DNA from 2 places in the Bacillus sp. GW821-FHT01G09 genome. Region 2 is predicted to be linked to the other one. Evidence: a T-box and tRNA genes for the amino acid it is inferred to sense, from the RefSeq annotation. Region 2 holds a T-box; the other holds one or more tRNA genes.
The links. A T-box is a leader RNA that pairs with one kind of tRNA and senses whether it is charged. The one in region 2 lies ahead of valS (valine--tRNA ligase), so its partner is inferred to be a tRNA-Val.
Positions count from the first base shown of each region.

Region 1: it has a tRNA-Val gene. The T-box ahead of valS (valine--tRNA ligase) is inferred to sense a tRNA for this amino acid. The anticodon was not compared.

Region 1 covers NZ_JBWKWL010000005.1:16,245-19,652, reverse strand. Annotated here, with positions in the region: gene rsiW (anti-sigma-W factor RsiW) at 1-465, opposite strand, end outside; gene sigW (RNA polymerase sigma factor SigW) at 479-1,042, opposite strand; tRNA gene AC07VD_RS16470 (tRNA-Gln) at 1,273-1,344, opposite strand; tRNA gene AC07VD_RS16465 (tRNA-Tyr) at 1,349-1,433, opposite strand; tRNA gene AC07VD_RS16460 (tRNA-Thr) at 1,456-1,528, opposite strand; tRNA gene AC07VD_RS16455 (tRNA-Val) at 1,533-1,608, opposite strand; tRNA gene AC07VD_RS16450 (tRNA-Glu) at 1,612-1,686, opposite strand; gene AC07VD_RS16445 (2-thiouracil desulfurase family protein) at 1,866-2,321, shown strand; gene AC07VD_RS16440 (GNAT family N-acetyltransferase) at 2,335-2,817, shown strand; gene murQ (N-acetylmuramic acid 6-phosphate etherase) at 2,927-3,408, shown strand, end outside.
Region 2 covers NZ_JBWKWL010000003.1:201,611-221,951, forward strand. Annotated here, with positions in the region: gene nifS (cysteine desulfurase NifS) at 1-94, shown strand, start outside; gene AC07VD_RS11705 (transcription repressor NadR) at 54-596, shown strand; gene pheA (prephenate dehydratase) at 621-1,478, opposite strand; gene thrR (transcriptional regulator ThrR) at 1,495-1,938, opposite strand; gene obgE (GTPase ObgE) at 1,999-3,285, opposite strand; gene spo0B (sporulation initiation phosphotransferase Sop0B) at 3,319-3,897, opposite strand; gene AC07VD_RS11730 (hypothetical protein) at 3,975-4,097, shown strand; gene rpmA (50S ribosomal protein L27) at 4,218-4,502, opposite strand; gene AC07VD_RS11740 (ribosomal-processing cysteine protease Prp) at 4,515-4,853, opposite strand; gene rplU (50S ribosomal protein L21) at 4,856-5,164, opposite strand; ribosomal protein L21 leader region at 5,178-5,253, opposite strand; gene spoIVFB (stage IV sporulation intramembrane metalloprotease SpoIVFB) at 5,311-6,177, opposite strand; gene spoIVFA (stage IV sporulation protein SpoIVFA) at 6,170-6,964, opposite strand; gene minD (septum site-determining protein MinD) at 7,114-7,920, opposite strand; gene minC (septum site-determining protein MinC) at 7,922-8,602, opposite strand; gene mreD (rod shape-determining protein MreD) at 8,655-9,173, opposite strand; gene mreC (rod shape-determining protein MreC) at 9,170-10,042, opposite strand; gene mreB (cell shape-determining protein MreB) at 10,073-11,086, opposite strand; gene radC (RadC family protein) at 11,178-11,873, opposite strand; gene AC07VD_RS11790 (Maf family nucleotide pyrophosphatase) at 11,910-12,479, opposite strand; gene spoIIB (stage II sporulation protein SpoIIB) at 12,632-13,630, opposite strand; gene AC07VD_RS11800 (prepilin peptidase) at 13,764-14,510, opposite strand; gene AC07VD_RS11805 (bifunctional folylpolyglutamate synthase/dihydrofolate synthase) at 14,651-15,943, opposite strand; gene valS (valine--tRNA ligase) at 16,003-18,645, opposite strand; T-box leader at 18,705-18,927, opposite strand; gene AC07VD_RS11815 (YszA family small membrane protein) at 19,093-19,284, shown strand; gene cotN (spore coat protein CotN) at 19,303-20,328, opposite strand.

The sequences.
Region 1 (3,408 bases), on a different contig from region 2:
GTCTATTTTGCCTTTAATAATCAGCTTGCCGTTTTTGACAGTGACATCACCTTTGACCGTCTCACCTTCTGGTACGGTCACAGTATGGTTATGAACCACAAGATTCGGCTGCTTGGACACGCTGAAATTGTGGTCATTATGCCAGCTGTTAAAAAAACCCCCGCCCATCAAAATGATGAATACCGCAGCAGCTGCGATAACGGGATGGGTTCTGAACCATCTTTTTACAGAAGCTCTTTTCTTCTCCTTAGGCAATTTTGCCATGACATTAGCGGTAAAATCCGCGGGGGCTTCGACATGCGATGTGCTCCGTACAAGCGCTATGGATTTCTCCATCTCGTAAAAATGCTTTCTGCATTTCTCGCATGTCTCCAGATGTTCATTTAATACGTGTTCATCTTTTGGAAGGATATCTCCATCAAGATGCATATGCATAAGCTGCACAATTTGTTCAGGACAGCTCATTTCATCACCCCACTTAAAGATCCCTTAATTGTTTTCTAAGAGCCTCTCTGCCTCTGTGAATCCGCGTTTTCACAGTCCCCACAGGAATGTTTAGAATCTCCCCGATTTCAATTAATGAGAGTTCGTCAATATACTTTAATACGATGACTGTTCTGTATTTGTCAGGAAGCTTTAAAATTTTCTGCTGTATCGTGTTTGAGAGCTCCAGCGACACAACTGCATCTTCAGGCAAAACACCATCTGCGGCGATTTGAGAATACATGGTCAAGCCTTCCGTACCAGCCACCTCTGCATCGAGGTAATAATCCGGCTTCTTTTTGCGAATGCGGTCAATGGTCAAATTGGTCGCGATTCGATAAAGCCAAGTTGAAAATTTCCGGTTAATATCAAAACTGTCGATATTAACGTACGCTCTGATGAAAGCTTCCTGTGCAATATCCTCCGCCTCATGCACATTGCCAAGCATACGGTAGCAAAGCTGATAAATTTTATCTTTGTAAATATCTACGATGTCCGCAAATGCATTCTGGTCGCCTTTTTTGACTTGTTTAATTCTTTTTTTAATCATCATTTCCATATTTATCTAACCTCTGCCTTCACCGGTCTGTATGTATACGAGCTTCGTTTCAAAAGGTTTCAATTTTTTTATAAAATAAGTTTATCAAATTTTTGGCAGGGTGTAGATGGTAATTCGTGAATAAACTACCTTAACATATTTTTAAAATTATTATACAGACTGAACAGTTAGAAGTTGGAATGATTTTTCCGAAAAGAAAAAAGACACCTTTTGATCAAAGGTGTCTGTGACTGGGCTAGCTGGATTCGAACCAACGCATGACGGAGTCAAAGTCCGTTGCCTTACCGCTTGGCTATAGCCCAATAATGGTGGAGGGGGGCAGATTCGAACTGCCGAACCCTGAGGGAGCGGATTTACAGTCCGCCGCGTTTAGCCACTTCGCTACCCCTCCACATAAAATTTTGAAAAAACAGTGCCGGCAAGAGGACTTGAACCCCCAACCTACTGATTACAAGTCAGTTGCTCTACCAATTGAGCTACACCGGCAAGATGGTGGAGGATGACGGGCTCGAACCGCCGACCCTCTGCTTGTAAGGCAGATGCTCTCCCAGCTGAGCTAATCCTCCAAATGGTGACCCGTACGGGATTCGAACCCGTGTTACCGCCGTGAAAGGGCGGTGTCTTAACCGCTTGACCAACGGGCCGTTGTGTTCTCGTCGAGCTGACAAAAGTTATTATATACAGGTCACCCCCTGTTTGTAAAGAGGAAAATTAAATTTTTTATTTTCAAACTTTTTAACTCCTTTTTTAACTGAAAAAGCCTCCCAACTAAAGCCATTTATTTTATGATAGAGACAAGCAAAGCAAGAGAGGAGAAACCAATATGATTCTAGTCAGTTCTTGCCTTGGAGGCATTGAATGCAGATATAACGGCTCTCACGCAGCGTCGGAGAAAATCAGAAAACTCGTCGATGAAAAGAAAGCAGTCATGGCTTGCCCTGAACTTCTCGGCGGCTTCTCTACCCCACGCGAACCCGCAGAAATCATAGGAGGCACCGGCGAGGATGTCCTCAATGGAACAGCGAAAATCGTGACAGCTTCAGGAGAAGACGTCACAGAACTATATATGGAAGGCGCCGCGAAAACATTGGCTTACGCAAAAGAAATCAACGCTTCTGCCGTCATATTAAAAGAAAACAGTCCATCTTGCGGAAGCGGTTTTATCTATAACGGCACATTCTCTGGCAAAAAAATCACCGGCAGCGGAGTAACCGCCGCACTGTTAAAACAAGCGGGCTACCGCGTCATTTCGGAAAACGAGCTTAACGACATATTGTAAGGAGGCCACCCCCATGACTCAAGACATTTCTTTATCCTTCTATAAGCCTGAACACTTGCCCGAGCTCCAATCATTCACGCTCACCAACGATGACAAACGCTTTACCTCCCTCCCGAAAGAGGTGCTGTCTCAGGCTCTGGGCATACAGGACCGATACCCGGTTGTCATCTTAAAAGACGACCTTCCAGTCGGTTTTTTCATTTTACATGCATCAAAAGAAACGCTTGCTTCTTATTCTAACAATCCATTTGCTTTACTGCTCAGCTCCCTGTCTTTAAACGCTGTGCATCACGGAAAAGGCTATGCGAAAAAAGCCATGCTTTTGCTTCCCGCTTTTGTGAGCGGATATTTTCCATGGTGCGACGAAATCATCTTGGCCGTCAATCATCTGAACATACGCGCAAAACACCTTTATATGAAAAGCGGGTTCCTTGATAAAGGACGGCGAAGAATCGGCCCGCTTGGAGAACAGTTGATCCTTCATCATTTCTTATAGTCTTGAGTGAAATAAAATTTCAAAAATTTAAAAACATAGTTGAAATATCATAACAGAGATGAATATACTGAATATTGAGATATATCATTTTAAAACAGGGGGCATCCTCATGTCAGAACCATTAAACCTTCACCGTCTTACAACGGAATCACGCAATAGCCAAACAGTTGAAATCCACAAAGCAAACACTCTCGGCATCCTCAAAATGATCAACAACGAAGATATGAAAGTCGCTGCAGCCGTTCAGGAGGTTCTCCCCGACATCAAAACAGCTGTAGACTGCGCATATGAATCGTTTCAAAATGGAGGCCGGCTCATATATACAGGCGCCGGCACAAGTGGCAGACTCGGCGTCATGGATGCTGTTGAATGTCCTCCCACCTACAGCGTAAGCCCAGATCAGGTCATCGGAATCATGGCTGGAGGCCCCAAAGCCTTTTTACAGGCAGCAGAGGGCATTGAAGACAGTGAAGAAGCAGGAGCTGAAGATTTAAGAAACATACAGCTCACTTCAAATGACACCGTCATTGCCATCGCAGCAAGCGGCCGCACACCGTACGCCGCAGGCGCCCTAAGATACGCCCGCAAAGT
Region 2 (20,341 bases):
GTTATTACATACGTTTACAGTGCTTTGGGAACAAAAGAAAGGAGAATATGATATTGACCGAAGAATTAAAGCTAATGGGCGCCAACAGGCGTGACCAGCTTCTTCTGTGGCTGAAGGAATCTAAATCACCGCTGACAGGAGGAGAACTCGCAAAAAAAGCGAACGTTTCAAGACAGGTTATTGTACAGGATATATCCCTCTTGAAAGCGAAAAATGTACCGATTATCGCCACAAGCCAAGGATATGTATACTTGGATGCAGCCGCTCAGCAGCACCAGCAGGCAGAAAGAATCATAGCATGTCTGCACGGTCCTGAACGGACAGAAGAGGAACTGCAGCTCATCGTCGACGAAGGCGTTACAGTAAAAGACGTAAAAATCGAGCATCCCGTATATGGAGATTTAACTGCAGCCATCCAAGTAGGCACCCGGAAAGAAGTTAGCCATTTCATCAAAAAAATCAATTCTACGAATGCTGCCTACTTATCACAGCTGACCGACGGCGTGCACCTGCATACATTGACAGCACCTGATGAACATCGCATCGATCTAGCCTGCCAAGCCCTCGAAGAAGCCGGCATTTTAATTAAAGACTAAAAAAAGCCCTCTAGTGGGCTTTTTTTATAATTGGTAAGACTGGTATGCACCAAGAAGCCTCACTTTGCAGCCGAGCGCTTCAAGCTCCTGCATGGCTCCTGGAATCAATACATCATCAAACGCTTTCTCAATATCAATAATAAAGAAATAATGGCCTAATCCGGTTTTAGTCGGACGTGACTCAATTTTTGACAAGTTTAAATTTCTCCAAGAAAATGCAGACAGCACTCTATGCAGCGCCCCGGACTGATCATCCTGCGGCAGCATGACCATTAAGGTCGTTTTGGGCCTAGAGCTCAATTTTGAATTCACTTCAAAAGATATGTTTTCATCAGGAGACAGAATAACAAATCTTGTATGATTGTCCCTATAATCCTGTATATCCCGTTTCACGATTTTTAATTCGTATGTAGAAGCTGCCATATCATTGGCAATGACCCCGATATTCAGCTCGGGATGGTCACTGACAAACTTTGCTGCCGCCCCGGTAGAATTGGCGTATTCATATGGAACGGAAGGAAAATGTCGATGGAGAAATTTATGGCATTGCGCAATCGCGTGTGAATGCGAGTAAATTTTGTCGAGCTCTTTCCATGCATTCTCTCTTGAGGGATGGACGAGCAAGTGCTGATGAATCGGCAACGTCATTTCACCCACGATTGGCAAGGGCTGTTCATGTATTAAATAGTCTATTGTTAGACTAACAGATCCTTCTAATGCATTTTCCAAAGGAACAAAAGCAAAATCAACTTCGCCTGCAACGGCTGCATCTATACACTCCGGAATGGTGCGGTAAGCAACATGTTCGGCGCCGTTTTGAAAACAAGAACTGACTGCTAGATGTGTAAATGTAGCTGCTGGACCTAAATAACCGACTTTCATGACGATTTTCTCTCCCTTATGCACCTGAACCTAATATTTCAACTTTTTCTACAAAATCAAACTTCCTGAGCTTATTCATTAATGTATGAATGTCTTCTTCCATTGCCGACGTACTGATAGACAGTGTCACATTTGCTCTGCCTTGAAGCGGAATGGTCTGATGAATGGAAAGAACGTTGCTTCCAGAATCAGCTACCGCCTGAAGAAGCTGAGATAACGCACCTGACCTATCCTCTAAATGAAAGAAAAGTGTGATAATTTGTTCTTTTACCATGGTGTAGAATGGAAAAACAGCATCCCTGTATTTATAAAACGCACTTCTGCTTAAATCGACCTTTTGAACGGCATCTGCTACTGAATCTGCTTTTTTTCGATCAAGCAGCTTTTTGACTTCCAATGTTTTTCTCATTGCATCGGGCAATACATCTTCACGGACAAGATAAAATGTCTCCTCTTTCATTTGCATCCCCCCTTTAAAATAGAGAGCCTGACACCAGGCTCTCTTTTCAGCCAACATTCATTAATCAATAAATTCAAATTCAAATTCCAGAAGCCTGATTATATCTCCATCCTTGGCTCCGCGTTCTCTGAGTGCTTCATCAACACCCATTCCGCGCATCTGTCTTGCAAACCGTTTAACCGATTCATCACGTGAGAAATCAGTCATCTTGAATAACCGCTCAAGGCTGTCTCCTGAAAGCACAAATACACCGTCAGGATCGCGTGTAATGTTAAATGGAACTTCTTCATTTTCCATCGTGTACATGACACGGTTTTGTGTAAGCTCTTCCTCGTCATACAGCGGGAACTCCGGTGTGTTTTCAAGCTGATTGGCGACTTCAAACAGAAGCTCACGCAGACCTTCTCTTGTCACCGCACTGATCGGGAATACCGGATAATCATCCGTCAGCTTTTCTTTAAAGGCTTCGAGATTTTCCGCAGCCTCCGGCATGTCCATTTTATTTGCAACGATAATTTGCGGACGCTCAGTGAGACGCAGATTGTACTCGCTCAGCTCCTGGTTAATCGTAAGATAATCCTCATACGGATCGCGGCCCTCTAAGCCCGACATGTCAATGACGTGAACAATAACCCTCGTCCGTTCAATATGGCGCAAAAACTGGTGGCCAAGTCCGACGCCTTGGTGTGCGCCTTCAATCAGTCCTGGCAAATCAGCCATGACAAAGCTGCGTCCGTCATCCGTTTCAACCATGCCGAGATTCGGGACAAGCGTTGTAAAGTGATAGTCCGCAATTTTCGGTTTTGCAGATGAGACAACAGACAGCAAAGTAGATTTTCCCACACTCGGGAACCCGACAAGTCCGACATCTGCAAGCACTTTTAATTCAAGAACAATGTAGCGTTCTTTTCCCGGCTCGCCGTTTTCTGAAAGCTGAGGCGCGGGATTAGCCGGTGTAGCAAAGCGGCTATTTCCTCTTCCGCCTCTTCCGCCTCTTGCAATGACAGCCCGCTGTCCGTGCTCTGTTAAATCAGCGATGACCTGTTTCGTATCATCGTCTGTCACAACGGTGCCCGGCGGAACTTTAATGACCATATCATCAGCATTTCGTCCGTGCTGGTTTTTGGACATGCCATGCTCGCCGCGAATCGCTTTAAAGTGTTTTTTGTATCTAAAATCCATCAGGGTGCGGAGACCTTCATCTACTTCAAAAACGACGTCTCCTCCCTTTCCTCCGTCACCGCCGGCAGGGCCGCCTTTCGGCACATATTTTTCACGGCGAAACGCAACCATACCGTTGCCGCCGTCGCCGCCTTTTACATATACTTTGACCTGATCTACAAACATAATGTCCTCCGTTCTAAACCGTTAAAAACTCCGCTAGTCCAACCCTATTTCAATCAAACATTCGTGACTCGTGATTTCAAAACGCATGATGTCAATGTCCTCATATCCATTCTGCCGAATATCATCAAAAGCAGATGGATCGGCAAAGGCGCCGTGAAAATCAAGGTACAGAATCAGCTGTCTGTCAGGATGATCTGTTTGAAGCGAAACCGTTAAATGATTTTCACTCTCTCTGCTAACTGCTTGATCAAACAGATGAAACAGCTTTCTCATCAGTTTCGCCAGCTTTTGATCATAAGCCGACAAATCCTTAATTTCTCCGAGAACTTCATATTCAAGCGTCATATAATGGGTTTTCCAATTAAACGTAAGAAAATCAAACGCCAAATGCGGTGTTTTCAGGTTTGAGAGCTTTGATTCGTGCTTTGCGTCTATAACCATTTCTTCAATCATTTCAAAGACGCGGTCATACTTCTGCAAGCTTAAGTTTCCTTTAATCAGCTGCAGCTTATTCATCCAATCATGCCGGGAATGGCCAAGCAGATGAATCAGTTCGTTTGTTAATGCCGTGTCGCTTATATTTTCTTCTTGATTTTTTGAAACATCCTTCATTTTCGCACTCCCAATCATTTAATTTCTTATTTAGGAGTCTGTATAAGTGTGTATTATGAATTATAACAGAGAAGGCTTTGTTAGAAAAACAATTGTTTTTCCCAGAAATATCATGTTCCTTTTTTCTGGCTTTGGTTGATTTGCAGCCAGGCAGAACATTTTATGTATTACTGCTTGGGGAACATATCCAGTGGGTTTGAGATGTTTATTCTCATTCTTGGCGGGGTCTGCTCGCACATACTCTGCATTTCATTCTAGGTGTTTACTCCGCATATTGCAAAAAAAACTCCAGTCATCATCGACCGGAGTTTTTTGAATCATTATTGAGCTACAGGATATACGCTCACTTTTTTGCGGTCACGGCCGAAACGTTCGAATTTAACAGTTCCGTCGATTTTCGCAAATAGAGTGTCATCTCCGCCGCGGCCCACGTTTTCACCTGGGTAAATTTTTGTTCCGCGTTGACGGTAAAGGATAGAACCGCCTGTTACGAATTGACCGTCAGCACGTTTAGCACCTAAACGTTTAGCCTCAGAGTCACGTCCGTTCTTTGTAGAACCTACTCCTTTTTTAGAAGCGAAAAACTGAAGATCTAATCTAAGCATGTAGCTCACCTCCTATATTATGTTTGTGGTCACACGCAAGTTGTCTTTGTAATCCCGTTCGATTGTCTCCAGCGAAACAATCATGCCTTCAATCAGCAGCTGAGCTTTTTGGCGTGCCTCTGGATCAAGAGATTCAGGGAATTCAAAATAAAAATAACCCCCGTCCTCCCCTATATCAAGAAGCGGCTCGAAGCCCGCGAGCACAATGACCGCGTTAACGGCTCCAAACACAACGGCTGTCACTCCGGCACAAACAAGATCTTGTCCATGTTCAGCAAAATTCGCATGGCCCGTCATTTCAAAAGACAATATGCCTTTATCATGAGACCTTCTGATTGTTGCCTGAATCATGCTTACGCGTTGATTTTTTCGATCGTCACTTTAGTGTAAGGCTGACGATGACCTTGTTTTTTATGAACGTTTTTCTTTGGTTTGTATCTGAAAACAGTGATTTTTTTCGCGCGGCCTTGTTTTTCAACTTTAGCCGTTACTGTTGCGCCTTCAACTGTAGGGTTGCCGACTTTCACGTTGTCTCCGCCAACAAACAAAACGTCTTCAAAAGTAACTGTTTCACCTGCTTCAGCAGCAAGTTTTTCGATGTAAACAGTTTGGCCTTCTTCAACTTTGATTTGTTTACCGCCTGTTTTAATGATTGCGTACATTCTCTGCACCTCCTATTAGACTAAGACTCGCCAGATACCAGGGGGCTGTAAAAGCTCTTAACACCTGTACTGAGCGGTTGTAGCAATGGTGCTACATCCATAACATTAAAAAATATACCAAAATACAAGGCGTTTGTCAATCAGTTTTAGTAGGGCAGAAGCAGTTCCTCCATGGAAGAATTCGTCCGCTTATCGGCAAAGTAAGCGTGCAGCACTTCATTCTCGTCAAGCTGGCTGAGCTTTTGGCCTGATTTTTCTATAATAATCGGATGCTTACAGCCACGTTTGAACTCGGCCATCACATGATAGACTTTATCCTCCGCCTTTACTGTCAGCGGCAGAAGTTTCTCAAGCTCCCTGTTTTTTCCGTAATACCTTTCGAGGAGAAATCTCACATGGGTATAGTGCCTTTGCCGATATTCCTCAAATAAGGAAACAGCCAGAAAGACAAACAAAACCCATGCGCTGATTTGCAGAGGAATCACGAATAAAACCCAGCACCCGAGCAGCAGGCAGAAGCAGAGCGACGTTTTTAGATTGAGCCGGTGAGCCTTTTGAAAAGGCAGCTGTTTGGAAAACAACAAAAATAACAGTTTTCCTCCATCCAGCGGCCAGATCGGCAGTAGATTGACAAATAAGATAGAAAGATTATAAAAGGTGAAGAGTTCAAAGGTATGCTGATGAATCACTGAGACTTCTGCAAGCATCCAGGCGGCAAACTGAAGCCAGATGTGCTGAAGAGGGCCGGCAATAATGACCGCAAACTCTTCCTTTAAAGGCCGATTCCCGTGCTCTTCCACTTCGACCGTTCCGCCAAACGGCAGCAAAAAAACACGCTTGATTCTCCAAGAAAAAAACACAGCCAGAGCAGCATGCCCCAGCTCATGAATCAATACAATCAGGAGCAGACAAAATAATGCTTTCATATGGCCTGTGAGCAAGCCCAGCGCCGCGATAATCCAAAGAAAAGGATGCACATGGATCTTTAAGATAAGGTCGAGCCATTTATTCAAATGAAATCACCTGAATTGGATCAATAAATTTATCGCCGTCTTTCATGGCAAAATAATAGACCCCTTTATTATGATCATCAAGCTTAATCGAACCGAGCTTTTTGCCTTTATCCACAAAATCATATAAAGCAACATCCACATCTTTGAGCTCGCCATAGATACTATAGGTGTTGTCAGCATGCTGCACCTTAACCGTCAGTCCCGTCTGGCTGTCTTTGCTGACTTCAACCACATAGCCTTCTTTTACACTATCAATCTTATCGCTGCTTGTTTCGACTTTAATTCCTTCCCCATTGTCCTGAAAATCCTGCTGTACTTTCCCGGATGCAGGCGCGATCAGATCTTTGCCTACTTCAATCTGCTGCTCCTTATTTTTGTGTTCAGGAGCCAGGAAAGCAAGTGGATTTCCGAATTTGGTTTCGAACCAATGGCTTGCTGAGGCAAATTGAAATTCAGTTTCAAAGGTTTTGGCTACAGCGGGTTTAATCTGACTAACGGGTCCAATGTTTGTTTTATAGGCTATAGCTGAAACGAGAACAAGGCAGGCCGACAGAAGACATTTCAGGATAATTGAATCTGTTTTCACCAATGGGTGTTTTCCGTTGAATGTTGGCATGTTATCTTCATATACCGGGAGTGTTCCATGTTTTTCCTGATCCGTTACCATCACCCAGGACGGGGGTTTCTGCTTTTCAGAAACTGTCTGAGTAGAGAAACGCTTTGAGCCGGAAAGCTGCTTTCTTCTTTTCTCTAATCGTTTTCTGATTTCATCTGCTCTGTGACTCATTGCCATCATCCTTTGCATTCGTTGGGTTTGTACATCATATGTCTTGTCCATGGCAAATATTCGGTTTAGTCAAGAACAAAGCAGGCAAAAACAAAAAAAACCTGACACAGCATATGCTTTGTCAGATTCTTCTCTTTGATTCTATCACATTAAGATCTTACTCCGAAAAATGACTTAATCTTAGCCATCATTCCTTTATTTTGCTCTTCAAGCACCTGTAAAGGAACAGATTCACCTAAGATGCGGCGGGCAATATTGCGATATGCAATAGAAGCGCGATTTTTCGGGTCCATCGCAATCGGTTCACCATGGTTGGAAGCTTTGATGACTTCATCATCATCAGCCACGATTCCTAGCAAATCGATCGACAGATGCTGTACGATTTCGTCGATATCCATCGTGTCACCGTTTTTCATCAGGTGATTTCTGATTCTGTTAACAACGAGCCGCGGCGGTTCAATATTTTCCTCTTGCTCCAGCAGTCCTATAATACGGTCAGCATCACGAACAGCTGAGATTTCAGGCGTAGTGACCACAATCGCTTTATCAGCTCCGGAAACGGCATTTTTGTACCCTTGCTCGATTCCGGCAGGACAGTCTATGATGACATAGTCAAATTCCTGTTTGAGCTCTTGGACCATGTTTTTAATTTGTTCAGGAGCAACAGCTGTCTTATCGCTCGTTTGAGCAGCGGGCATTAAATAGAGCAGATCATCGAAACGTTTGTCTTTTACGAGCGCCTGATGCATTTTGCATCTGCCCTCTACAACGTCTACCAGATCGTAAATAATTCTATTTTCAAGACCCATTACAACATCAAGGTTGCGCAGTCCTATATCAGTATCTACTAAGCATACGCGCTTCCCTAAAATGGCTAAGGCGGTACCGAGGTTCGCAGATGTTGTTGTCTTACCTACTCCGCCTTTTCCCGAAGTTATTACGATAGCCTCACCCAATTCACATTCCTCCCTCAAGCCTTGTTAGATCAGGTCTTAAATGAGCCAAATGTTGAAGGCGTTCAATGACCATATTTCCGTCTGTATCTAAATAAGCACATTCCATTTCGTTCCCTTTTTGAATGTGGTCTGGGGAGCGATTTAACACATGATTGATTCTTAATTGTGTCGGAAGCATTTCAGAGGCGGCGATGACCGCTTGATTATTTCCATTAAATCCAGCATGCGCGATTCCCTTCAGTGAGCCCAGAACAAAAATGTTCCCTCCGGCCCTGACTGTTCCGCCGGGATTCACGTCACCGATCAGGAGCAAGTCGCCTTTTACCTGCAGCACTTGGCCTGAACGGACAATTTTTGAAACAGAAATAATTTCGGCTTCCTCTCTTATCTGCTGTGCTTCTTTTTTAGTAATGACTTCACTGTCAATAGAATGAACAAACAAATCTTTCTTTGACGCAATCAATTCGGTTAGCTGTTCCTCTTGCTCCTTATATAAAAAGCGATTTCCCAGCTTAACATGAACGCTGATTTTCTGGCCTTTTCCATCGGTATATTGTTCAATTGACAGCATATTCTGAAGACCATCGAGAAGCTCATCAAAAGAACACGCATCATCCAGATGCAATGTTAGTCCATTCTTTGTTCCTTTTATTGTTACATATTGCTGCTTTTTGGTCTTCACAATATTCACCTCAACAACATACTCATTTCGTCAAAAAAAGATAAAATCCTTTTTACTCATCTCTCAATTCTTTCTTTAGACTCATAAAAAACAATCTAAATGGCAGAACAAGAATAAGAGCTGCTGCAATATTTAATAAAATTGTCGGTATAAACCGGTCAAGCACAAATCCGTTAAACGTCATAATGTCTTTATGAATCAAAGACTGAATGCCGAATACGTAAAATTCGAGCAGACAGACAGCCAGAACTGCTATCAATATCACTACAAATGCGTTTGTATGCAACACTTTAAACGCTTTTGAAGCCAAATAGCATAGCCCTGCAAAACCAAACATGTAAACGCCTAATAGACTTGTATAGTTCATGTCATATAGAAAACCAAAAATAAATCCGTAAATCATCGCGTGTTTTTGGTTGATAAAAGCCGACATGAATATCAATACAAGCATCAAAAAACGCGGGGCGAGCACTTGGTCATCTGTAACGAAAGGAAAATGCACCAAATCTGTAAAAATGCTTTCCGCAGAAAAAACAAGCATCATAACGAAAGGGAGAAGGAAACGTTTCACGATCCTTCCTCCTCTGTATCGACAGTCGGCACGTCACGGTTTACAACGATCACATTATTTAAATCTGTAAGGTCAGCCGCAGGTTTTACATAAGCAACCTTCGTCAGTCCATAGGAATCTGACTCGATATCAGTCACTTCACCGATTGTCAGCCCTTCTGGGAAAACACCGCCTGTCCCTGATGTTTCAATAAGATCGCCTTTTTTCACGTCTTGTTTATCCTTACGCTCAATAATTGTCATCTTAAGACGTTTTTTCTCTTTGTCATATCCTTCGATCAAGCCGTAGCCTTTGCTGCCTTTTTTTCCGGAAATTTTTGTCGCGACTCTGTTATTGCGGTCAGTATCGCTTAAAAGCTGAACAGTAGACGTAAAATTGTTAAGTCCGGAGCTTTTGATCTTGCCGATTAATGCGCCTTTTTCGTTTGTAACGGCCATATCTTTCGCTACGTTTTGCTGAGTCCCCTTGTTAATGGTGACCTGTTTGGCCCAATTATCAGGGCTTCTGGCGATGACCGTTGCTAAAATCGGCTTGTAATCTTTAATCGATTTGACATGGCCAAGCTCGTCACGCAAGGATTTGTTTTCTTCTTCAAGCTCTTGAAGCTTGGCTTCATATTGTGTCTGTCCGTCAAGTTTTTCTCTTAGACGCTCGTTTTCTTTGTATGTGTTTTTTAAATCATTGATGTTCTCAAATATTCCTGCAAAAAATTCGGCAGGCGTATGAAAAATATTTTGAAATACTCCCGTCGTATCGCCGATCACTTTCTCAGGCCAGGTGGTATTGCGGCCGCCCTTCAGCGAAAATCCAATCATAGCCACCAATATGATAATACACAGAAGTAATAGCATTAACCGCTTATTCGGCATCGTGTTACACCTCTTCTATTGAACTCCCGATTATCTAGTTTTCCCTTTGAAAAGATGGATGTGCTCCAGTGCTTTCCCTGTTCCGATCGCTACACAATCAAGCGGATCTTCGGCGATAAGGACCGGCATTTTTGTTTCTTCGCTGATGACTTTGTCCAAATTGCGCAAAAGCGCTCCGCCGCCGGTTAACACTATACCTCTGTCCATGATATCTGCTGCAAGCTCAGGCGGTGTTTTTTCGAGTGTGCTCTTCACTGCTTCGACAATTGTAGATACAGTGTCGCGTAGAGCGTTAGAAATCTCTTTTCCTGTAATTTCAATTGTTTTCGGCAGACCTGTGAGCAAATCGCGGCCGCGGATTTCCATGTTGTCGGATTCTTCAGGAGCTTCTGCAGATCCGATTTCCATTTTAATCGCTTCAGCCGTACGGTCACCGATCATCAGGTTGTACGTTTTTCTGATGTAGTTGATAATTGCGTCGTCCATCTCATCACCGGCTACACGGATTGACTGAGACGTTACGATGCCTCCGAGGGAAATTATCGCAACTTCTGTCGTACCGCCCCCGATATCAACAACCATGCTTCCAGTCGGTTCCCAAACTGGCAGATTGGCCCCAATTGCTGCGGCAAAAGGCTCTTCAATCGGATACGCATCACGCGCTCCCGCCTGTCTTGTCGCATCGATAACAGCGCGTTCTTCAACAGCTGTAATGCCTGATGGGACACATACCATTACATATGGTTTTCTGGCAAACATGCCTTTATTTTTTATGGCTTGATTGATGTAATATTTCATCATCGTCGCCGTTGTTTCATAATCAGCGATAACGCCGTCTTTCATCGGGCGAAGAGCCACCACGTTGCCCGGTGTCCGTCCAATCATATTTTTCGCATCATTTCCGACAGCGACAATCGATTTCGTATCCGTCTGTAAAGCGACAACTGACGGCTCTCTCACAACAATTCCTTTTCCTTTTACAAAAACAAGCGTATTCGCAGTTCCAAGATCTATACCAAGGTCTCTAGCACCAATTCCAAACATATGTATGTATCTTCCTTTCTTAAAGCAAAAATACCCTAAAGGGAAAAACTCATAAACTCTATTATAGCTTAATTCGACGAAAAAAAAAGTGTTACAAATATCCTTTTTCCTTTAAACTCACAAATTTTTTATCCCCGATCACCAAATGGTCAAGCAGCTCGATGCCAATCAGGTTTCCGCATTCAAACAGCCGTCTTGTCACTTCAATATCTTCCCTGCTCGGCGTCGGATCTCCAGAAGGATGATTATGAACACAGATAAAGGAAGCGGCAGATCGTTTAAACGCTTCTTTAAACACCTCTCGCGGGTGGACAATAGATGAATTCAGGCTTCCGATAAATACGGTGCGTTTATGGATGACTTGATTTTTTGTATTTAAGTATAAACAGACAAAATGCTCCTGGGTTAAAAAGCGCATATCCTCCATGACAAGATTAGCGCCGTCTTCCGGGGAGCGAATAACGAAATGTTCTTCGTTGGCTAATTTATGAATCCGGCTTCCAAGCTCAACTGCAGCCAGTATTTGAATCGCTTTTACCATACCGATTCCCGGGATGCTTGACAGCTCTTCAACCGATGCTTCCTTGAGCAGGCGCAGCCCGTCAAATGAGCGCAGCAGCCTGTTTGACAGGTCCAAAACAGATTCGTGTTTAGTCCCTGTCCGCAATAATATAGCCAAAAGTTCATGATTCGCTAAGTTCTCGGCTCCGACTTTCAGGAGCCGTTCTCTTGGCTTTTCTTTCATTGGGAAATCTTTGAGTTTTAATGGCAGATCGTGTATGACCAAGCACTCCTTTTCTTTCCCTTCCCGTTTATAGAACCGTCATGCCCTTATATCAAAATGGCGAAGAGCTCTCATTGTTTTTGATATAGGAAGGCCCATGACTGAATAATAATCTCCGTCTATTTTCTTTACAAAAAGCGCGCCTCTTCCTTGGATGCCGTATGCACCTGCTTTATCCATCGGCTCTTTTGTTTCAATATACGTCCAAATCTCTTCTTCACTGAGGGACCAAAACACAACTTCTGTCTTATCATAAAAAGTCTCGCTGTGATTTTCAGCTTGAATGCTGACCGCGGTTATTACTGAGTGACTTCGGCCTGAAAGCCTCCGCAGCATAGAAGCAGCTTCTTCTTGATCCTGCGGTTTGCCAAGACATTCGCCGTCAAGGCATACCATTGTATCAGCACCGATAACGATTGCATGCGGGTGGAGATCAGCTACAGCCTTAGCTTTTTGTTTTGCCAACCATTGGACGTTTTCTTCTGGTGAAAAGTTTCGATTTAATTTTTCTTCTACTTCACTGACAATAATGGAGTAGGGCAGCTGGAGAAGATCGAGGAGTTCTTTCCTGCGCGGAGATTGTGATGCAAGTATTAGCGGTTTTGTCATGTTCGTCATCCTTTCAGGGTTTGCTTAAGAAAAAAAGATACTCGTTTATCCTACCAAATCACGAGGCTTGTCACAATTTCAGAAAAATAACTTTTTCATGACAAAATAAAAAAAGCCTGTCACTAAAGGACGAAGGCTCAGGGCACTATCTCTTATTTTACGACGGCTAACAGCTCCTGCTGAGCCTTCCACCCGGCTTCAGCACTTGGATCCTCTAATTCCTTTAAAGCCTGCAAAATCGCTTTTTTCTCTCCTGTTTCTGACGCTTTTGTTTCACCAAGAGACTTTTCTATTTTCTCTACACTCGCTTTTGTAATGTCTTCGCCGAGAATCGCCTTTGCTGCAAGCTCCGCTGTTTCCTTAAAAGAATCTGTCATATCTGACTCTATTGATAAGGAAAGCTCCTTGCCTCCCCAGGCTTCAAAATCACTGTCGATTAAAACCTGTCCTAACTGCTGTGAGACATCCTTATCACTGGCTAAGCCCGCGATGACATACGTATACCCGTCATCCTTTGACAGTGACACGGCGGAATATCCTTTTTCGGTCAATTGTTCTGTTAACGTTTCGGCACCCTTTTCATTTGAAAATTTTCCGGCTTGTACAGCGTATGTTTTATATGTACCTTCAGTTTGCGCCGCTTGTTTTTCTGTGCCTGAAGTTTGTTTATCAGTTGAAGTATCCCCTGCTTTTGCCGTTTGGCTGCCTAGAGAATCCTCTAAAGAGGCCGGTGCTGACGCTTCTTTATTCCCCGATATGTTTAACGCGAATAGCCCTAATCCAGTGCCAATGACAGCCGCGAAGGCAATCGTCGCGGCCACTCTTTTTACCGGTTTGGCAGCCCCGGTCTTTCCTTTTGCATAAAGCTTTGTTTTTTTCTTTTGAAAAGGAGGAACAACTTTTGGGTCCTCTTTAAACACCTTGTCTTCCTCTGAATCCCAATTGAATTCATCTTCATCAGGATGTTCCTGGGATGCCGCAACCTCTTGTTCTGCCTGTCTTTTTTCCTCCCAATTTGAAAATGTCATGCTTTTATCCGCCTCTGTCTCAGGCGTCTCTTGTTCGTAAACCGTCTCTTCTTTTCCATTAATCGTCACCTTGAGGGCTTTTTCTGCGGCTTTACTGTTTTTTTTATTCTTTCTTTTTTTCAATTCCGCTTCCTCCCTTCATTTGCTTGACCGTTCTTGTCGGCTTTTCATGCTACACACTTTAGCACAGGCAAAGAAAAAAAGAACAAGACTTTTGTCGTCTTGTCCAAAAAACGTTCGTCAAATTTTTCAGCAGTCAGCCCAATGCCATTTTGATATAAAAAGAAATGATAGAGTCACCGTATAAATAGGCTAAAATGCTCCCTGCGGCTATAGCGGGGGCGAAGGGAAGCGGCTGCCTTTTAGCGAGTCTACCAGTCAGAACGGCTGCAGCTCCATATAATGCACCTATCAAAACAGAAAAGAAAAAGGCAGCTGCCAGCATTTTCACACCAAGCACAAAGCCAATCACCGCAAATAATTTAATATCTCCTCCCCCTACTCCCCCATGGGTGATTGCGGCAATTACAGCCAGAAATAGAAATCCGGCTGCCGCACCTAACAGGCCTGCATACCAGGAATCAAGCGGAGAAATCAATCTCGCGGCCGCCAAAAAGGGAAGAAAGAAAATCAATATACGATTTGGAATCAGCATAAAATGAATATCTGTCACTGCAACAATAATGAGAAGAGAGATAAACACCACAGCGGGAAACAGTTCCAGCGACGTGCCAAAGCGTATTCCTGCGGCGGCAAATAAACACGCTGTCACAAGCTCTGCTGCGGGATACATAAAAGAAATCCTATGCCCGCAGCTTTTACATTTACCTTTTTGAAATAGGAATGACAGGATGGGAATTAATTCTGCAGGAGTTAATGTCCTCCGGCAAAACGGGCATGATGAACGGGGCGCAATAATAGATAGATGTAAGGGGATACGGCACCCGGCCGTATAGTAAAAAGAACCAAGGATAAGCCCGAAGATAAAAAGAAGGGATAGCATAGACAACACACCTTTACTCACTGAGTTCTGGTATGGATTGTAGCAAAATGAGCATCCTGAGCTCCAATTGGAGATATTCAATTTTACACATAAAAAAACCGGCAGAATCTTTTTTTTGATTCTGCCGGAGCCGGATCCTTTTATTTCAACCTTTTTCGAATGTCAGAAATAAAGTAAAGAGATCCGGTAATCAGCACAATTTCATTTGAGCCCTTTTTACTTTCTATGAATTTGATCACATCGTCTGGATCTTCACTCCAGCTTTTATTGCTGATTTCACTTGCATCATAGAGATCTTTTGCAAGAGAAGCACGCGGGAAATCAAAAGAAGCAAAATGAATCGCATGAGCAATGGTTTCCAGTCTTTTAATCATGTTCTGATACGGTTTGTCCTTTAACGCGCTAAACACCACAGAAATGCGTGAATTGGCGAAACGCTGCTTCATCGTTTCCGCCAGCTTTTCAACACCTTCTTCGTTATGCGCACCGTCTAAATATACCGGAGGATGTTCCTGAACAAGCTCTAACCGTCCCGGCCAAGCAGCCTTCACAAGCCCGCTCCTTAACGCTTCGTCACTGATATGGGCAATATTCTCCTTATTGAGCCACTCCGCAGCCAAAATGGACAAAGCAGCATTTTGTCTTTGATGGGTGCCAATCAGAGATGTCCGAATATCTTCATAGCATTTCTCTTCCGTTTTGAATGAAAACTGTTCTCCTGCAGGCAGAGCCTCTTCATTGAAAATAACACATGCATCATGCAATGACTGGAACGGCGCAGCATGCCGTTCGGCTTCATGGCGGATGACCTGTAAAGCTTCCGGCTGGGTAACTGCTGTAACGATTGGAATACCTTCTTTAATAATACCGGCCTTTTCTCCTGCAATTTCTTCAATGGTGTTTCCCAAAATGTTCATATGATCGTGCCCGATGCTTGTAATCACAGTTAAGAGCGGTTCAACCACATTAGTAGAATCGAATCTACCGCCCAGACCTGTTTCAAAAATAACAAAATCGACCTTATGAAACTCTGCAAAATATAAAAATGCACAAGCTGTCATAATTTCAAATTCTGTCGGCTGTCCGTATTCCGTTTGATCAAGGGCTTCAACGTGCGGTTTCATTTGATTGACGAGTGCTGTCCATTCCTCATCAGAAATCGGTATCCCGTTTACGCTGATCCGTTCATTAAACGTAATAATATAAGGCGATGTAAATGTTCCAACCGTATATCCGGCTTCCTGCAGCATAGAACGGATAAAAGCGACAGTTGATCCTTTACCGTTTGTTCCTGCGACGTGGAACGCTCGGATTTTTTTTTCAGGATGTCCTAACCGCGCCATCAGCTGTTTCATTCGGCCAAGTCCGGGCTTCACCCCGAATTTCAGCCTCCCGTGAATCCAGCTGCGCGCATCTTGATATGCAGTAAACAATGATAATCCCCTCTTTTATAAGACAAGGCGGTTTCTCTAGAAACCGCCCCGGCTTTTCATTAACCCTTCAGCTCAGCCATTCGTTTTTGAACAGCGTCACGCTTCGCCACATAATCTTTTTCTTTTTCACGTTCTTCATCAATTACGTGTGCAGGCGCTTTTTTCATAAATCCTTCATTTCCAAGTTTCTTTTGGACACGCTCAACTTCTTTTGTCAGTTTATCAAATTCTTTTTGCAGACGGGCAATTTCTTCATCAATATTGATTAAGCCTTCAAGCGGAAGAATAACCTCTGCTCCTGAGACAACGGCCGTCATCGCCTTATCAACAGCCTCAATATCGGTGCCGATTTTAAGCACGCTCGGATTCGTAAAGCGTTCAACATATGAACGGTTCGCTTCGAGGCGGGACGCTATTTCGTCTGTGCTTGTTTTAATGTACAGTTCAACCTGCTTGCTCATTGGCGTATTGACTTCACTGCGGATATTGCGCACAGAACGGATCAGCTCAACAAGAAGCTTCATGTCAGCTGCCGCTTCAGTATCGGTATGCTCCGGCACTACTACAGGCCATTGACTTACTGTAATTGATTCCCCTTGGTGAGGAAGGTGCTGCCAAATTTCCTCCGTTAAGAATGGCATAAACGGATGGAGCAGACGCATCGTTTGATCAAGTACGTAAGCAAGGATGGAACGGGTAGTTTTCTTGGCAGCTTCGTCTTCTCCATAAAGCGGTAGCTTCGCCATTTCAATATACCAATCACAGAAATCATCCCAAATAAAGTTATATAAATGGCGTCCTACTTCACCAAATTCATATCGATCAGCAAGCTGGGTCACGTGCTCGATCGTTTCATTTAATCGCGTTAATATCCACTTGTCAGCGACTGACTTTTCGCCTGACAGATCAAGCTCATCGTACGTCATGCCATCCATATTCATTAATGCAAAACGGGAGGCGTTCCAAATTTTATTGGCAAAATTCCAGGTCGATTCCACTTTTTCATAGCTGAAGCGCAGATCCTGGCCAGGAGAGCTTCCAGTCGCAAGGAAATAACGCAGAGAATCGGCTCCGTACTTGTCAATCACATCCATCGGGTCGACACCGTTGCCAAGAGATTTACTCATTTTCCGGCCTTGCTCGTCACGGATTAAGCCGTGGATTAAAACATCTTTGAACGGGCGCTCGCCTGTAAATTCAATGCCTTGGAAAATCATGCGTGATACCCAGAAGAAAATGATATCGTACCCTGTCACGAGAACATCTGTCGGATAGTAGCGTTTAAAGTCTTCAGCCGTTACATCAGGCCAGCCCATTGTGGAGAAAGGCCATAGCGCAGAACTGAACCATGTATCCAGTACGTCTGTATCCTGTTCCCAATTTTCGCTGTCTTCCGGCGCTTCAAGCCCGACATATAGCTCGCCTGTTTCTTTATGATACCAGGCAGGAATACGATGGCCCCACCACAATTGACGGGAGATACACCAGTCGCGGATATTTTCCATCCAGTGTAAATACGTTTTTTCGAAACGGTCAGGCACAAAGTTGACCTTTTCTTCTTTCTTTTGCAGCTCAATCGCTGCATCAGCAAGCGGCTGCATGCGCACAAACCATTGTGTAGAAAGATAAGGCTCCACAACAGCCCCGCTTCGTTCACTATGGCCGACAGAGTGCATATGATCCTCGATCTTGAAGAGAACTCCCGCCTCCTGTAAATCTTTCACGAGCTTTTTGCGGCATTCAAAACGATCCATACCTTGATATTGGAGCGCATTTTCATTCATCGTGCCATCTTCATTCATGACAAGGATGCGTTCTAAATTGTGGCGGTTGCCAAGCTCGAAGTCGTTCGGATCATGAGCAGGCGTAATTTTCACGGCACCTGAACCAAATTCCATATCAACATAGTCATCACCGACAATCGGAATTTCACGATTTACAATCGGCAGGATCACCGTTTTTCCGATAAGGTGTTTATAGCGCTCGTCTTCAGGGTGAACGGCAACAGCTGTATCACCGAGCATTGTTTCAGGACGTGTCGTCGCAATTTCAATTGAGCCTGAACCGTCAGCAAGCGGATAGCTCATATGATAGAATGCGCCTTGAACATCCTTGTAAATCACCTCAATGTCGGATAGGGCTGTTTTTGTCGCTGGGTCCCAGTTAATAATATATTCGCCTCTGTAGATCAGGCCTTTTTCATAAAGCTTAACGAATACTTCCCTTACCGCTTTGCTCAAGCCTTCATCCAGCGTAAAACGTTCACGGGAATAATCTAGGCCAAGACCTAATTTCGCCCACTGGCTGCGAATAAAGTCAGCATATTCTTCCTTCCACTTCCACGTTTCTTCGAGGAATTTTTCACGGCCTAAATCGTAGCGGGATTTGCCTTCTTCACGAAGTTTCGCCTCTACTTTAGCCTGTGTCGCGATGCCGGCGTGGTCCATGCCAGGAAGCCACAGCACATCATAGCCCTGCATGCGTTTCATTCTTGTTACAATGTCTTGCAGCGTTGTGTCCCATGCGTGGCCAAGGTGAAGTCTCCCTGTTACGTTTGGCGGCGGGATGACAACAGAGTATGGCTCTTTTGTCTGGTCACTGCCCGCTTCAAAAAATTTGCCTTTTAGCCAAAAATCATATCGGTCTTTTTCAACCGCTGCCGGATCATATTTCGTCGGCATTGTTTGTTCATTCGTTTCCATCATAACCCTCCAGCATGTTTAAAAATGGCTGAGAACGAAAAAAGAGCTCTTCATCCCTGTAAAAGGACGAAAAGCTCTTTCGCGGTACCACCTTTTTTCATGAACTCTATCAGTTCATGCACTTATAACGGATAACGGGTGTTTCCCGAATTTCTCTACTCTTCTTTCAAGAAATTATGCTCCCGGGCGACCTTCCAATCAGACAACATAAGAAGCCTTTCAGCAAACGGCTTCTCTCTCTGCATGCGCCTTTTTTGTACTCTTCCCGTTCTAAGCAGGTGTATTTATCAGCTCATTGTATACATTATTTATGTTCTTTATTATAGTAAAAGTGTTTTTGATTCGTCAATCATCTTTTCCAAAAACACCGCTTTCTATACAGATGGGCAGGCACCTATTGCCCAAGTTTACATATGATGCTTGTAAATGCGTAGAGGAGGATGCACCGTGAAGAAACGTTTCAGCTCTTATTCGCTGCCGCCATGGGTAAGGCAAATTCGGCTTGTATCCGCACAAGTGATTATTCCCATTACGATTTTTCAAGGAATCAGAACCATTTTCTTTCCGACAACCTTTGATGTTTTGCTGCTCGCAATCCTAATCTTTTTAGCTTGCGCCCTTCATTTAGAATGGATATAAACAAACAAGTCCGCGCCATTAAGACGTGGACTCGTTTTCAGCCTGAAATTTTTTCTCTTGTTCAATCTGATGAATTTTCATCACAAACGGCTCTATGTTTTTCATTTGCCAATAAGCCTTTAATAATTGTGTACATTCCTCTTTTTCATGCTGTCTTTTCCCAGTTTGATAACCGTTCAGCACCTTGTACATGGCTGCCGGATATGCCATATAGCTGAGAAAAAGGCTGACTTCCGCTTCACGCAAAGGGAATGATTTCGTATATCCATAAAACCATTCGACGCATTCCGGACAAGCTTTCGGAAAGCCCCTGAACATTTTTGTATAAAAGCCGAGCAGGTCGTTTTGCGGCGGACCGACAGATGCTCTTTCGAAGTTTGTAAAATATCCGGTCCCGGCATCATTATACAGAAAATGGTGTATAGACAGGCTGCCGTGGTTCATTACAACCCTTGAAACGTCCTTTTCCTTTGCAGACTCATACCAGTCCTCCAGCCGTTCCAGCGCAAAATTCACCGCGGAAATGGTTTCTGAAAAATAGGTTATGGCCTGGAGTTCAAAAGGAGAAAGGTACCATTCCTTCTCCGCTCTATCCACAAACTGCTCATAGAAAATTTTATCTTGTTCCCACTTTTTTTTCGTTTGCCCGTAATAACGTTCAATCTCATCACGTCTAACCTTTAGTTCCTGCGCGGTTCTCTCGTGAAGACGGGCTGTTTCTCTAAATAAATAAGCATGTTTCTGATCCCGTTCTTCCTCTTGGTCAAATTGGAGCCAAGGCATTAAATAGTAGGTATCTCCGTATTGTATGCCTGCTGAGAAAAACTCACCGCTATTTGTTCTGTAAACGGGAACGAATGAACGAAAGCCTTTTTCCTCAATCGCCACCATATGATCTGTAAAATGCTTGCCGCGACCCTCTTTCAATTTTTTCAGGGCAAATACACCGTAGTCTGTATACACTTTCCAAACAAGAGGACTGACAGGCTCAATAAATTGAGCAGTCAGTCCGTATTCCCGAAGAACCGATTGGGTATCTTCCATTTCATTCACCACA